DNA from 2 places in the Lysinibacillus sp. A4 genome. Region 2 is predicted to be linked to the other one. Evidence: a T-box and tRNA genes for the amino acid it is inferred to sense, from the RefSeq annotation. Region 2 holds a T-box; the other holds one or more tRNA genes.
The links. The T-box of region 2 lies ahead of NY607_RS06635 (valine--tRNA ligase). A T-box ahead of a tRNA ligase gene usually reads a tRNA of that ligase, here a tRNA-Val.

Region 1 (6,975 bases), on a different contig from region 2:
TGCCTTCTTGTTTTAAATACTTAACTTAATGTGTATGAACTGTAGTAGCTCGTAGTTCGATACGGCGAATTTTCCCTGATGTCGTTTTTGGTAACTCATCAAGAAAGACGATACTACGAGGGTATTTATAAGGGGCTGTTAACGCTTTTACATGCTCCTGTAGCTCCTTTGTTAACTCCTCTTCATTACATTCTTTGAAGCCTTCTCGTAAGATAACAAATGCCTTTACAATATGCCCCCTAATTTCATCTGGCGCAGCTACAACTGCACATTCTTGTACAGCTTCATGTTTGTTTAATGCATCTTCAACTTCAAATGGTCCGATCGTATAACCAGATGAAATAATAATGTCATCTCCACGACCTTCAAACCAGAAGTAACCGTCTTCATCACATTTTGCTTGATCACCTGTAATATACCAATCCCCACGAAATGCAGCTTGTGTGCGCTCTGGTTCTTTATAATATTCTTTAAATAAAGCTGGTGAAGATTTGTGAACAGCAATATCACCAACTTCGCCAACTGCTGCTTCATTCCCTTCATTGTCGATAATACGTACAATATTACCTGGAGTTGGAACACCCATAGATCCAGGACGTAATTCTGTGTTTTCGAGTGTACCAATTAATAGTGTGTTTTCTGTTTGTCCATAGCCATCACGTACTTTTAGTCCAAAATGATTCATAAATGTTTCGATAACTGGGCGGTTTAAAGGCTCACCAGCAGAAACGGCACTACGTAGAGATGATAGATTGTAGTCTTGTAAATTATCGATTTTCGCCATAATCCGGTATTCGGTCGGTGTACAACAGAGAACATTAACTTTTTCATCCTGCATTAATTGAAGATAGGTTTTTGCATCGAATCCACCATGATAGACAAATGCAGTAGCGCCCAGCATGATTGTTGATAAAAAAGGACTCCATATCCACTTTTGCCAACCAGGAGCAGCTGTTGCCCACACGAGGTCTCCTTCACGTACACAAAGCCATTTTGAAGCCGCAGTTCTAATATGTGCATATCCCCAGCCGTGTGAATGAACAACGCCCTTAGGTTTACCAGTTGTACCAGAAGTATAAGATAGGAATGCCATGTCATCGCGTGTAGTAGCTACAGCTGTAAATGTAGCTTGCTGCTTGCTTGCTAATTCATCTAAAGAAGTCCAATCTCCTTTCGCAGCACCAATCACTAGTTTATTTTTCAATGTGTCTACAGAAGAAGTAATTTGATCAACTTCACTAGTAAAAGCCTCATAAGCAATAACTGCACTAGCAGAAGAATGTTCCATCCGATATTCTAAATCGCTTGCACGTAGCATCTCTGAACATGAAATGGGTACGATACCAGCCTTTAAGCAGCCTAGAAAAACGAAATAAGCTTCTGGAAGTCGAGGAATAATAACTAATACACGATCACCTTTTTGAAGCCCCTTCTCCGTAAAAGCGTTTGCGTATTGATTCATTTTTTGGCTAAGTTCCACATAAGAAACTGTACGTCTCTCTTGTTGTGTATTCAACCAACGTATTGCTTGGCGATCACTATCTTGCGAAAATTTTTCTAATTCCTCTGTGATGTTATAAAATTCAGGTGCAATTAAATCATTTGATACCATCTTGAACATCCTCCCCCAGAAAATTTGATAGAAAATTCATAAAACTATTTTTATTTTAACAATTACAATAATATACAGCAAGAATATTTAGTACGTTAAATAGAAATATTAGAATTAATAGAGAACTATTATGCTTTCAGACGAATGTAGAAGCAGACTTCGACAAAAAATATAAAAATTTTCACAAAATGTGTTGCATTATTTAGAATGCTTGCTATAATAATAAATGTACTTAAGAGGTTGTTTAAAACCGAAGTGAATAGCATTGTTCCGAAGTAGCTCAGTTGGTAGTAGCACCTGACTGTTAATCAGGTTGTCGCAGGTTCGAGTCCTGCCTTCGGAGCCATTTTTTTGTCCTTTTTTCAATCACTATAATACATAAAATAATTTGTGAAAAAGCATTGCAATTATTAATTAAAAATGTTATTATAATTCTTGTCTTGTTGAGACGTAATATTGGCCCCTTGGTCAAGTGGTTAAGACACCGCCCTTTCACGGCGGTAACACGGGTTCGAATCCCGTAGGGGTCACCATTTAAAAATTTAGGCTTTATAAAGAATATAAACTGTGATATAACACCTGTTTCTATGGAGGATTAGCTCAGCTGGGAGAGCATCTGCCTTACAAGCAGAGGGTCGGCGGTTCGAGCCCGTCATCCTCCACCATTCTTATTGTGTTATTTCGGAGGGGTAGCGAAGTGGCTAAACGCGGCGGACTGTAAATCCGCTCCTTAGGGTTCGGCGGTTCGAATCCGTCCCCCTCCACCAGTTTTATAAATGATTGGGGTATAGCCAAGCGGTAAGGCAACGGATTTTGATTCCGTCATGCCTAGGTTCGAATCCTAGTACCCCAGCCATTTTTTCTTTTATGAGCCATTAGCTCAGTTGGTAGAGCATCTGACTTTTAATCAGAGGGTCGAAGGTTCGAGTCCTTCATGGCTCACTTTTTTAGAATAAAATTATTCAAAAGTGTTATATTAACTACAGATAACTAATCTCTTGCTGAAAACAGTAGGAGATTTTTTTATGTTATTTATAAATGAATAAATATACAACTTTTTGTCGAGTTGAGCCAAGTGGTATATAGGCTTTACAATATTCTTATAACTTTTAGGGGGTATAGAAACATGAATAAACTTAATATTTCTATTATTGGAGTACCAACAGATTATGGACAAACACGCCGTGGGGTAGATATGGGACCAAGTGCTATTCGATATGCAGGTATTGTTGAACGTTTAGAGGCTATCGGACACGATGTACAGGATCAAGGGGATATTCGTGTTAGTCAAAAGCTTGCAGACGGAGCTGTGGATGAAAAATTACTAAATTTAGAGGAAGTTGTAGAAGTTAGTACTGCATTAGCAAATAGTGTGCATGAAGTAGTGGAACAAAAAAAATTCCCACTCGTATTCGGTGGAGACCATAGCATTGCTATTGGAACATTAGCTGGATTAGGTGAGCATTACAAAAATCTTGGTGTTATCTGGTATGACGCTCATGCAGATTTAAATACACCTGAAACAACACCTTCAGGCAATATACATGGGATGCCGTTAGCCGTTAGTATTGGGCTAGGACATGAACGTTTAGTGCAAATTCGCAACTATGCTCCAAAAATTAAGCCAGAAAACGTGATTATTATTGGAGCTCGTTCAGTAGACCCAGGAGAACGTGAATTGATACGTCAACAAGGAATTAAAGTATATACAATGCATGAAATCGACCGACTTGGCATGACACGTGTGATGGAAGATGCACTTGCTTATTTAAAGGAACGAAATGTTGATGGCTTACATTTATCACTTGATTTAGACGGATTAGATCCACTTTATACGCCAGGTGTGGGTACACCAGTTCCAGGTGGAATTACGTACCGAGAAAGCCATTTAGCAATGGAAATGTTACAAGAATCAGGCATGGTAACTTCAGCCGAGTTTGTAGAGGTAAATCCTATACTAGATGAAAAGAATACAACAGCAAATGTGGCTGTTGCATTAATGGGATCTTTATTTGGTGAAACACTAGTTTAAAGAAAATTTGACAAAAAATTGCCTGTTGTCACATTGCATAAAAATCTTTTGCTATAATTGAATTAAAACGAAACTTTTCTTATCGGTGCTTCGTATAGTATAAGACAGTTGTAAAGGTGGAGAAGTCAACACAATGGATGCGTTAGTAAATAAGAGAATAAAACAAGTGCTTAAAGGCGATCAAAACGCATTTGCCGATATTGTGAGTCTCTATCAGCACAAACTGTACCAAGTATGCTATCGAATGTTAGGCAACAAACAAGAGTCTGAAGACATTGCTCAAGAGGCTTTTGTGCGAGCTTATATGAACTTGCATACATTTGATCAGAAAAGAAAATTTTCAACGTGGCTTTATCGCATAGCGACAAACCTCTGCATTGACCGTATTCGAAAAAAGAAACCGGATTATTATTTAGATGCAGAAGTAGCTGGTACAGAAGGGCTTGATATGTATTCGCAAATCGCAGCAGATGACCAGCTACCAGAGGAGCAGTTAGAACAAATGGAGCTGCAAGATCGCATTCAATATGAAATTGGACGATTGCCGGATAAATACCGTTCGGTTATAGTATTGAAATATATAGAAGAGTTATCGTTACAAGAGATTAGCGAGATTTTAGATATGCCGCTTGGAACGGTGAAAACGAGGATTCACCGCGGACGTGAGGCATTACGTAAGCAATTAAACAATCTGTAGGAGGGGGAGCGTCATGAATACTTGTCCAGAGCATATTATAGACTATATGCATGATTATTTAGACGGTGACATTAGTCGTGAGCATGAGCAAGAGTTGAAACAACACTTGCATACATGTAATGATTGTAAACAGTTGATGCAAGAATTGAGTGAAACAATCGCCTTTGTGAAGAGTGCTTCCCATATTACAGCGCCTCCGGGTTTTGAAGCAGCAGTTATGGCTCGTTTACCAAAACCAAAAAGTCGAGTAGGTATACAAAAATGGATTCGCCGGCATCCGTTCTTTGTGGCAGCAGCAGTATTTTGCTTATTCATGAGTGCTACATTATTGGGTAGCTTCATGGATGACCAGCATTTCTCAGTGACCAAGCAACCTAATTTAGTTGTGGATGGTCAAACAGTGATTGTACCTGAAGGGGAAGTGGTGAAAGGCGATATTGTTGTAAAAAATGGCGATTTGATTGTTGAAGGTGAAGTTGATGGTAACGTCACAGTAATCAACGGGCAATATATGGCATCTTCAGCGGTAGTTTCAGGGAGAATCGAAGAAATTGACGAAGTATTTGAATGGTTATGGTATACAATTAAAAATTCTGTTAAGACAGCCATGACATTTGAGGAAAAAGAAGAAACTAAATAACACTCTATACGTCCTAAAAAATAGTGCACGTGAGAGGCTGAAAGGTCTACTCTTCTGAGTAGACTTTTTATTTGAAAAAAGTTACATTTGATAAGAATGTGATATACTTGAATGTGTATGGATTCGTAATGAAAAGTGGGGGATGCCACGTGCAAATTATCGAACATTTCACGGATTTAACGCCTGTGAATATTGTTATTAACTTCATTGATGTACTGCTCGTTTGGTACGTTGTTTATAAAGTCTTAACCCTCATTAAAGGTACGAAGGCTGTCCAATTACTTAAGGGAATATTCGTCATTATTATTGCACGAATTGCAACAGACCTTTTAGGGTTACAAACACTTGGTTGGATGCTACAACAAGTTATTGAGTTTGGTTTCCTAGCGATTATTATTATTTTCCAACCTGAAATCAGACGTGGTTTAGAACAAATTGGGCGAGGAAAGCTATTCCAACGCTCATCTAGTCAAGAGGAAGAAGAACAAACAAGACTTATTGAGGCAATGAAGAAGTCTGTAAGTTATATGGCTAAACGTCGAATAGGTGCGTTAATTTCTATTGAAAAAGAAACAGGTCTTAATGAATATATTGAAACAGGTATAGGGCTAAATGCTGAAATTTCATCAGAATTACTGATTAATATCTTTATACCAAATACCCCGCTACATGATGGGGCTGTTATTATGCAAAAAGATAAAGTTACAGCAGCGGCTTGCTATTTACCTTTATCTGAAAGCCCATTTATTTCAAAAGAGTTAGGGACACGCCACCGTGCTGCTCTTGGTTTAAGTGAAGTTACAGATGCTATTACAATTGTTGTTTCAGAAGAAACAGGCGCAATTAGTATAACATTAAATGGTAATCTCCATCGAAATCTTTCTCTAGAGGAGTTCGAAACATTATTAAGAAAAATGTGGTTCGGATCAGTACAGGAATCAAATGCATCCTCTAAGTTGACTTGGAGGGGGAAAAAGAATGGATAAAATGATGGATAGCCCTTGGGTACTTAGAATCATCGCGCTATTTTTAGCGTTTTTGCTTTTCTTCTCAGTGCGTACCGAGTTGTCACCTTTAAATAAAGCTACCTCAAATGAACAAACGGATGTTATTCGTGATGTTCCAGTGGATGTTTATTACGATAATGAAAATCTTATTGTGACAGGTTTACCTGAAACTGTGGATGTAACGATAGAAGGTCCGATGGCATTGGTTTTAAAAGCAAAGGGAGCTAAGGATTTTTCTATATTTGCGGATTTGAGCAATTTATTGCTAGGAGAGCATGATGTAAAACTGCAATACGAAAATATTTCAGAAAAGTTAAAAGTGACATTAGACCCTGCAACTGTTCATGTGAATATTGAGGAAAAGGTCACGCAGGAGTTCCGAGTGGACCCTGAAATGAACAAACGTTTAATTGAAGAAGGTTTTATCTTAAAAGAAATGACAGCCAACCCGCCAACTGTTTATGTAACAGGTGCAAAAAGTGCTATTGAAAGCATTAGTTATGTAAAAGCAACTGTTACAGGAGAGCAGGGCTTGAAGCAATCATTCACGCAGGAAGCAGCTGTAAAAGTATTAGATAGAGATTTAAATAAGTTAGACGTGACTATTGAACCTGAAATTGTGAAAGTTCAAGTAGATATAGCGGAGTATAGTCGAGAGATCCCAGTTGTCCTTAACGAAACAGGGCAAGCTGCCGAGGACATTACCATTAACTCATTAACATTTTCACCGAAAATGATTAAAGTGTATGGAAGAAAATCCATTATTGACAGTTTAACATCCATTCCAATAACAGTTGAACTGTCAAAAATTACTGAGTCCAAAACTTATGAATTTGATGTAAAATTACCAGATGGTGTGACAAAAATATCTGACAAGAAAATAAAAGTGAAGGCAGATATTACAAAGGTTGAACAAGAAGAACAGCAGAAAACACCAGCTTCTACAGAGGAAACGCCACCTCCAATTGAAGAACCTGATGTGACAGA
Region 2 (6,975 bases):
TAGAATGGATAGCACCATCAAAAGTTACATTTGAATTAAAGGGGCTTTCTGATAACTTCACAGGAAATGGCTATTTCCTCGCAGAAAGTATCGACGCTGAAAATACTAAAATGACAGGATTCTTAGAAGTCATTGCAGGCGGGTTAGCTGGCCCTGTTCTCAATCCGATTTTTAAACCGATCGTACCAAAGGCAACACAAATGCTAACAGATCGTGTAGCTAATAAAATTAAATTAGTAAATGTTTAATGATACGAACATCCATGGGAATGGCATGCTAGACTATTACTTCTAGCATGCCATTTTTTTAGTAGTATCTATTTTTAACTCTGTTCAAATGGCAACATCCTAGCATACTATCCTTCGAATCGTCATATGATGCAAAGGGAGGGATTATTATCGAACACAAAACTTGGAATATGCGCGAAACATTTTGTTTTCCTGGATATGGCTGCCCAACTGAAATAGCAGCTGTTCAAATTAAGCCACAGTGGCAGGCAATGCAGTTAGAGGATTCTTTGCGACTTATGGGCATCTATCATATCACCGCACACGTTCGCTTTGATTTTCAAGATATGCAAGCATTTGCGGAAAATGAAGATTTAATTACAATTGATGCCCTTGATATTCAAGGAGATACTGGTTATTTTGAGTATGCCGTTCCTTTACATGTGGATTTACCAAAAGAATCAGATGTCAAAGATTTAATGGTCAAGGATATTCGCCCTAGTCTAACAAATCAGATGTGTCAGCTTGAGTGGACAGTCACAAGCGCTTTCAATGAGTATGAACCTGTTGTTGAAAAAGATGTGTTAGACAATCCGCACCTATCAACACATGCTTTCGAACAAGAGGAGACATTGGCTGCAATTGAAGAAAGTGTTCAAGTGAAACAACCTGCCGCAGTAGCAGCAGCTTCACGCCAAGAGAATTCTACAACAGTTGACCAAAAAGCTGTATTAAGAGAATCCTCAAGCCATATTGTTGTACGCGAATCCAGTACTTGGCATGAAGTGCCTTCTATGATTTGGGATCTAACAGAAGAATATACACCGCTTAAAGTTCGTGTTTCAAATGATGTCTTTCAAAAGTAAATAGCAGAGAAGTAGCAGGAGTAATAAGAAGACTAAATCACCTGATGTTGGCACAATAATGACACGGATAAACTGAAAAGCACAAATCGGCACGATGATGGTTCTGCAATAAAAACGAACTTGTCGTAGCCAAGGTGGTAAAAGCCAAGGGTTATACTTGCGTCGTCGCATTTGAATTGTCACTTCCTTTTCTATTTACTTTCCTCTTACTAAAAGATGACTAAATCACTTGAAAAATGACACGATCCTGCGGTACAATAAGGAAAATCAAATACAGATGCTATGATAGGGAAGAGTAAATTTTGACTACATTTTCAGAGAGGAAACGGTAGCTGAGAAGTTTCTATTTGTACGAAATTGAAGGTAGCCCTTGAGCAGCTTTAGTGAAATAATAGTAGTTAAAGCCGGTTAAACACCGTTACCGAATTGAGAGCCAGTAGAATAGGCTGAGAAAATATGTTATTTAATATTTATCTTAACCCTGCTGGAATTAAAGGTGGTACCGCGAACTAAAACTCCTTCGTCCTTTTAGACGAGAGGAGTTTTTTTATTGGGTAAAAAATAAATAGTATTTCTTTACCAACAGTTTTCAAACAATAGGAGGAGTCAATATGACAGAAAACATTTCAATGCCAACTAAATATGACCCACAGTCCATTGAAGCTGGTCGCTATGAATGGTGGTTACAAGGGAAGTTCTTCGAGGCACAGCCTGAAAGTGGGAAAAAGCCCTATTCAATCGTTATTCCACCACCGAACGTAACAGGTAAATTACACCTTGGTCATGCTTGGGATACAACATTACAAGATATTCTCATTCGTATGAAACGCATGCAAGGCTATGATGCCCTATGGTTGCCAGGTATGGACCATGCTGGTATAGCAACACAGGCAAAAGTAGAAGCCAAGCTGCGTGAGGATAATATTACACGTTATGATTTAGGACGTGAAAAATTCCTCGAAAAAACATGGGAATGGAAAGAAGAGTATGCTGGACATATTCGTGATCAATGGGCAAAGCTTGGTCTTGGATTAGATTATACACGTGAACGTTTCACATTAGACAAAGGTCTTTCAGATGCCGTAAAAACAGTTTTTGTTCAGTTATATGAAAAAGGTTTAATTTATCGTGGTGAACGTATTATCAACTGGGACCCAGCAGCAAAAACAGCATTATCTGATATCGAGGTAATTTATCAGGATGTGCAAGGTGCCTTCTATCATATGAAATATCCATTAGCTGATGGCTCTGGCTATGTAGAAGTTGCTACAACACGTCCCGAAACAATGCTTGGTGACTCTGGGGTAGCTGTTCACCCGAACGATGAGCGTTATCAGCACTTAATTGGTAAAAACGTTATTTTACCGATTGTAGGTCGCGAAATTCCAATTGTTGCTGATGAGTACGTTGATATGGAATTTGGTACTGGGGTTGTAAAAATGACACCAGCCCATGATCCGAACGACTTTGAAGTTGGTAATCGTCATAATCTAGAGCGCATTCTAGTAATGAATGAAGACGGCACAATGAATGATCTTGCTGGCAAATATAAAGGAATGGATCGCTTCGAATGCCGCAAGCAAATTGTTGCTGATTTACAAGAAGCAGGTGTGTTAATTCGCATTGAAGAGCATATGCATTCAGTAGGACACTCTGAACGTTCTGGTGCTGTTGTTGAGCCATATCTTTCAGCACAATGGTTCGTTAAAATGCAACCACTTGCTGATGCTTCCCTAGAGCTGCAAAAGGACGAAGAAGGGAAAGTAAACTTTGTTCCTGCTCGTTTTGAAAACACATATTCCCGCTGGATGGAGAATATACGCGATTGGTGTATTTCTCGTCAATTATGGTGGGGCCATCAAATCCCAGCCTGGTACCATAATGAAACAGGCGAAATATACGTAGGTAAAGAAGCCCCAGCAGATGCAGAAAACTGGACGCAAGATGAAGATGTACTAGATACATGGTTCTCTTCAGCACTATGGCCGTTTTCTACTATGGGTTGGCCAGATGAAGCAAATGAAGAATATAAACGTTACTATCCAACAAATACATTAGTAACAGGCTATGATATTATTTTCTTCTGGGTTTCTCGAATGATTTTCCAAGGCCTTGAGTTTACAGATCAACGTCCATTTAAAGATGTGCTAATTCATGGTTTAGTACGTGATGGTGAAGGGCGTAAAATGAGTAAATCACTTGGCAATGGTGTTGATCCAATGGATGTCATTGAACAATACGGTGCAGATTCATTACGCTACTTCTTAGCTACTGGTTCATCACCTGGTCAAGATTTACGCTATACAACTGAAAAAGTTGAAGCAGTATGGAACTTTGCCAATAAGATTTGGAATGCATCACGTTTTGCGCTTATGAATATGGATGGTATGAGATATGATGAGATCGATTTAACTGGTGAAAAATCTGTAGCTGACAAATGGATTTTAACGCGCTTAAATGAAACGATTGAACGTGTAACCTCTCTTGCAGAGCGTTATGAATTCGGCGAAGTTGGCCGTGAATTATACAATTTCATTTGGGATGATTTCTGTTCTTGGTATATTGAAATGGCAAAATTACCACTTTACGGTGAAGATGAAGCAGCTAAAAAGACAACTCGATCTATTTTAGCTTACGTACTAGATCAAACAATGCGTCTTTTACATCCATTTATGCCTTTCATTACAGAAGAAATCTGGCAGCACTTACCACACGAAGGTGAATCTATTACAGTGGCAGCATGGCCAACAGTACGCACAGATCTTCATTTTGCTGATGAAGCAGATAATATGAAGCTCCTAATGGATATTATACGTTCAGTACGTAATATTCGTGCGGAAGTAAATACACCGATGAGCAAAAAAGTACCGTTGTTTATTTCAGCGAAAGATGCAGCAACAGCAGCTGTACTTAAAGATAATCAAGCATATCTAGAAAAATTCTGTAATCCTGACACTTTAACAATTGGTGAAGGTTTAGAGGCCCCAGGACAATCAATGACTGCTGTTGTGACAGGAGCACAGGTATTCCTGCCTCTTGTTGGACTGATCAATCTTGAGGAAGAAATTGCCCGTCTTGAAAAAGAATTAGAGAAATGGGCAAAAGAAGTAAAGCTTGTTACAGGTAAATTATCGAATGAGAAGTTTGTATCGAAAGCACCGGAAGCGTTAGTCAACGCAGAACGTGAGAAATTAGCAGATTACGAAAGCAAGCATGCAGTTGTGTTAAAACGTTTAGAAGAATTAAAAAATATGTAAAGACGAAGCAATGGATGACGAAAAAGTCATCCATTGCTTTTTTTATGTAGAGCTAAAGATATACATTGAATTAGGAAAAAATATATAGTATTATTTTAAATAAATTGGTCTAATAGATGATGTGCAGCGCTGAACTAATAGGAAACAAAACCTAATTTCATGTTATTTAGCCGTGAAAAACCAAATCTAAGATTGGGAATGGATGTTTTTTGGATAGAGAGTCTTTTTTAGAAAGAAAATAAGAGCTAATGGAGGTGTTGAAAATGTCAGGGAATATAGCAACTATTATTACAAAAGTCAACAAAGCATGTGATGAATTAGACTTTGTAAGCGCGAGAGTATTAATCGAAACGAATCTCTTAAAATTATCCGAAGCAAAGTATTATCGTTTATTGAATACAAGTGGCCGTGTCCTGATTAAGCACATATTAGCAAATAGTAATCCCCAACAGGATAGCACTAAATTATCACGAACAGATTTATTAACGATCCAAAAAATTAATGAGTATTGCTCAGATTTTGATATATCGATGCTAAAAAGGACGTTAAAAAACGCTTTTGAATTAGTGCAACGCCCAGATGTCCATCCATTATTAAATAGTGATGCCAAAACTATTTTAAATAATATGGGTGCTTTATTAGGGGCTCACAAGGTACATTAAAATAATATTAGTACGAACACGCAGTTGCTAGCTGCGTGTTTTTTGTATTTTGTCATTTTGCTATGTTATTAAACGTTACTTGTACTAAAATAAAGATATTGCAGTAAGAAGGAGTGTTTCTTTTGTTTAACACAATGAACGAATGTACAAAATTTATTTTTACATTAAAAGCAGTTGATCATAAACGTGCGCCACTTGTCCTTATGCGGGAAGTACTAGGACATTTAGATGAACCTCACAATAAGCTAAGAGTAATCCATGTAGCAGGTTCAAATGGTAAAGGTTCTACGGTGAACGCATTAAGAGAAATGCTTCAACATGCAGGCTACACTGTAGGGGCATTTACGTCTCCACATTTAGAGCGAGTTAATGAACGTATGACCATTAACGGCCACCAAATTTCGGATGAGCAATTTCTCTACTATTTCAATAAACTTGCGAAAATTATAGAAGAACACTACAATGGTGAATTTCCAAGCTTTTTTGAGGTAGTTACACTCATTATGTTTCAGTATTTTGCACATGAAGGTGTAGATATAGCGCTTATTGAGACAGGGCTTGGAGGGCGTTTGGATGCGACAAATGTCGTAACACCGCTTTTAGCTATTATTACAACGATCTCGTTAGAGCATACAGCCTTTTTAGGCGACACTTTCGCAAAGGTTGCCGCAGAAAAAGCTGGCATCATCAAGGAAGGCATACCAGTTGTTGTAGGTGTTCATAATGAGGAGGCATTGGCTGTCATTAAAGCTACTGCAGAGGAACGACATGCATCATGCTTTGTTTTAGGACAAGACTTCACAGTGACAAATAGTTGGCAGAGCACTGACTATCAGCACTTTACATATGAAAAGGCTCATGTCTTGATGAAGGATGTACCATTAAAAATGGCTGGTCAACATCAAATAAATAATGCAAGTTTGGCCATCACAGCCATACTAACATTACGTGAGCAGGGGGCAATTGTCATTACTGATGATTCTATTTGTCAAGGTCTACAATGTGCGCAATGGGCAGGCCGCTTTGAGCAATGGCCGAATCAAATTGTGCTAGATGGTGCTCATAATTCAGAAGGGACAGCTGCTCTGATCCAAACACTAAAAAATGTCTATCCAAGAAACAATTATCACTTTATTTACGCGGCATTAGCAGATAAGGATCATGGTAACAGTATAGAACTAATGGATGCTGTTGCCACCTCGATCACTTTTACACAAATAGACCTACCAAATGCAATGCCTGCTGAAAGCTTAGCGATGTTGTCGACTCATGCAAATAAAACGGTTCATATAGAATGGCTAAAAAGCCTTCAAACAGTATTACAAGAACGCCAAAAAGAGGATATTGTTGTCATTACAGGCTCATTATATTTTATAGCACAAGCTCGACAGTGGCTACAGGAGGAAGGACGATGATCCCAAACTTTGATCATTATAAAGAGAAATGGCAGGTTAAAAGTGAGGATATCATTAAACCAGGTCTTACAGCGATTGAAGAGGCTTTATCATATTTAGGTAATCCTGAGCAAACTTTGCGTGTTGTCCACTTAGCGGGCACAAATGGCAAAGGCTCTACGTTAACATTTCTAGAGGCAATTGCACAAGAACATGGCTTACGCGTGGGCAAATTTATGTCACCATGTATCGTTGATGTTCATGACCAAATTCAAATAGCTGGTCAACCTATAACAGAGGCTGAAATGGATCAAGTTTTCCAACAGATGCATGAGGCTGGGCTGAGTGGCAAACTAACCAATTTTGAATTGCTGACGGTGGCGGCATTTTTACATTTTGTCAATGGGCAGGTGGATATTGCGCTGATTGAAGCGGGAATGGGTGGTTTATTGGATAGTACAAATGTGGTAACACCTATTGTCTCTATTATCCCAAGTATTGCTTTAGAGCACACAAAGTTTTTAGGGGATACGCTTGAAAGCATTGCACACCATAAAGCAGGTATTATT

Region 1: it encodes a tRNA-Val, which carries the amino acid that the T-box ahead of NY607_RS06635 (valine--tRNA ligase) is inferred to sense. The anticodon was not compared.

What each region holds. Positions count from the first base shown of each region.
Region 1 is NZ_JANWTB010000007.1:269,026-276,000, reverse strand. Features, by position in the region: gene mbcS (acyl-CoA synthetase MbcS) at 26-1,612, opposite strand; tRNA gene NY607_RS16405 (tRNA-Asn) at 1,882-1,958, shown strand; tRNA gene NY607_RS16400 (tRNA-Glu) at 2,071-2,145, shown strand; tRNA gene NY607_RS16395 (tRNA-Val) at 2,202-2,277, shown strand; tRNA gene NY607_RS16390 (tRNA-Tyr) at 2,296-2,379, shown strand; tRNA gene NY607_RS16385 (tRNA-Gln) at 2,394-2,468, shown strand; tRNA gene NY607_RS16380 (tRNA-Lys) at 2,482-2,554, shown strand; gene rocF (arginase) at 2,739-3,644, shown strand; gene sigW (RNA polymerase sigma factor SigW) at 3,778-4,341, shown strand; gene NY607_RS16365 (anti-sigma factor family protein) at 4,355-4,981, shown strand; gene cdaA (diadenylate cyclase CdaA) at 5,131-5,967, shown strand; gene NY607_RS16355 (CdaR family protein) at 5,960-6,975, shown strand, end outside.
Region 2 is NZ_JANWTB010000003.1:261,630-268,604, reverse strand. Features, by position in the region: gene NY607_RS06650 (SRPBCC family protein) at 1-248, shown strand, start outside; gene NY607_RS06645 (valyl-tRNA synthetase) at 419-1,093, shown strand; gene NY607_RS06640 (hypothetical protein) at 1,070-1,264, opposite strand; T-box leader at 1,367-1,624, shown strand; gene NY607_RS06635 (valine--tRNA ligase) at 1,705-4,350, shown strand; gene NY607_RS06630 (hypothetical protein) at 4,614-5,012, shown strand; gene NY607_RS06625 (bifunctional folylpolyglutamate synthase/dihydrofolate synthase) at 5,147-6,427, shown strand; gene NY607_RS06620 (bifunctional folylpolyglutamate synthase/dihydrofolate synthase) at 6,424-6,975, shown strand, end outside.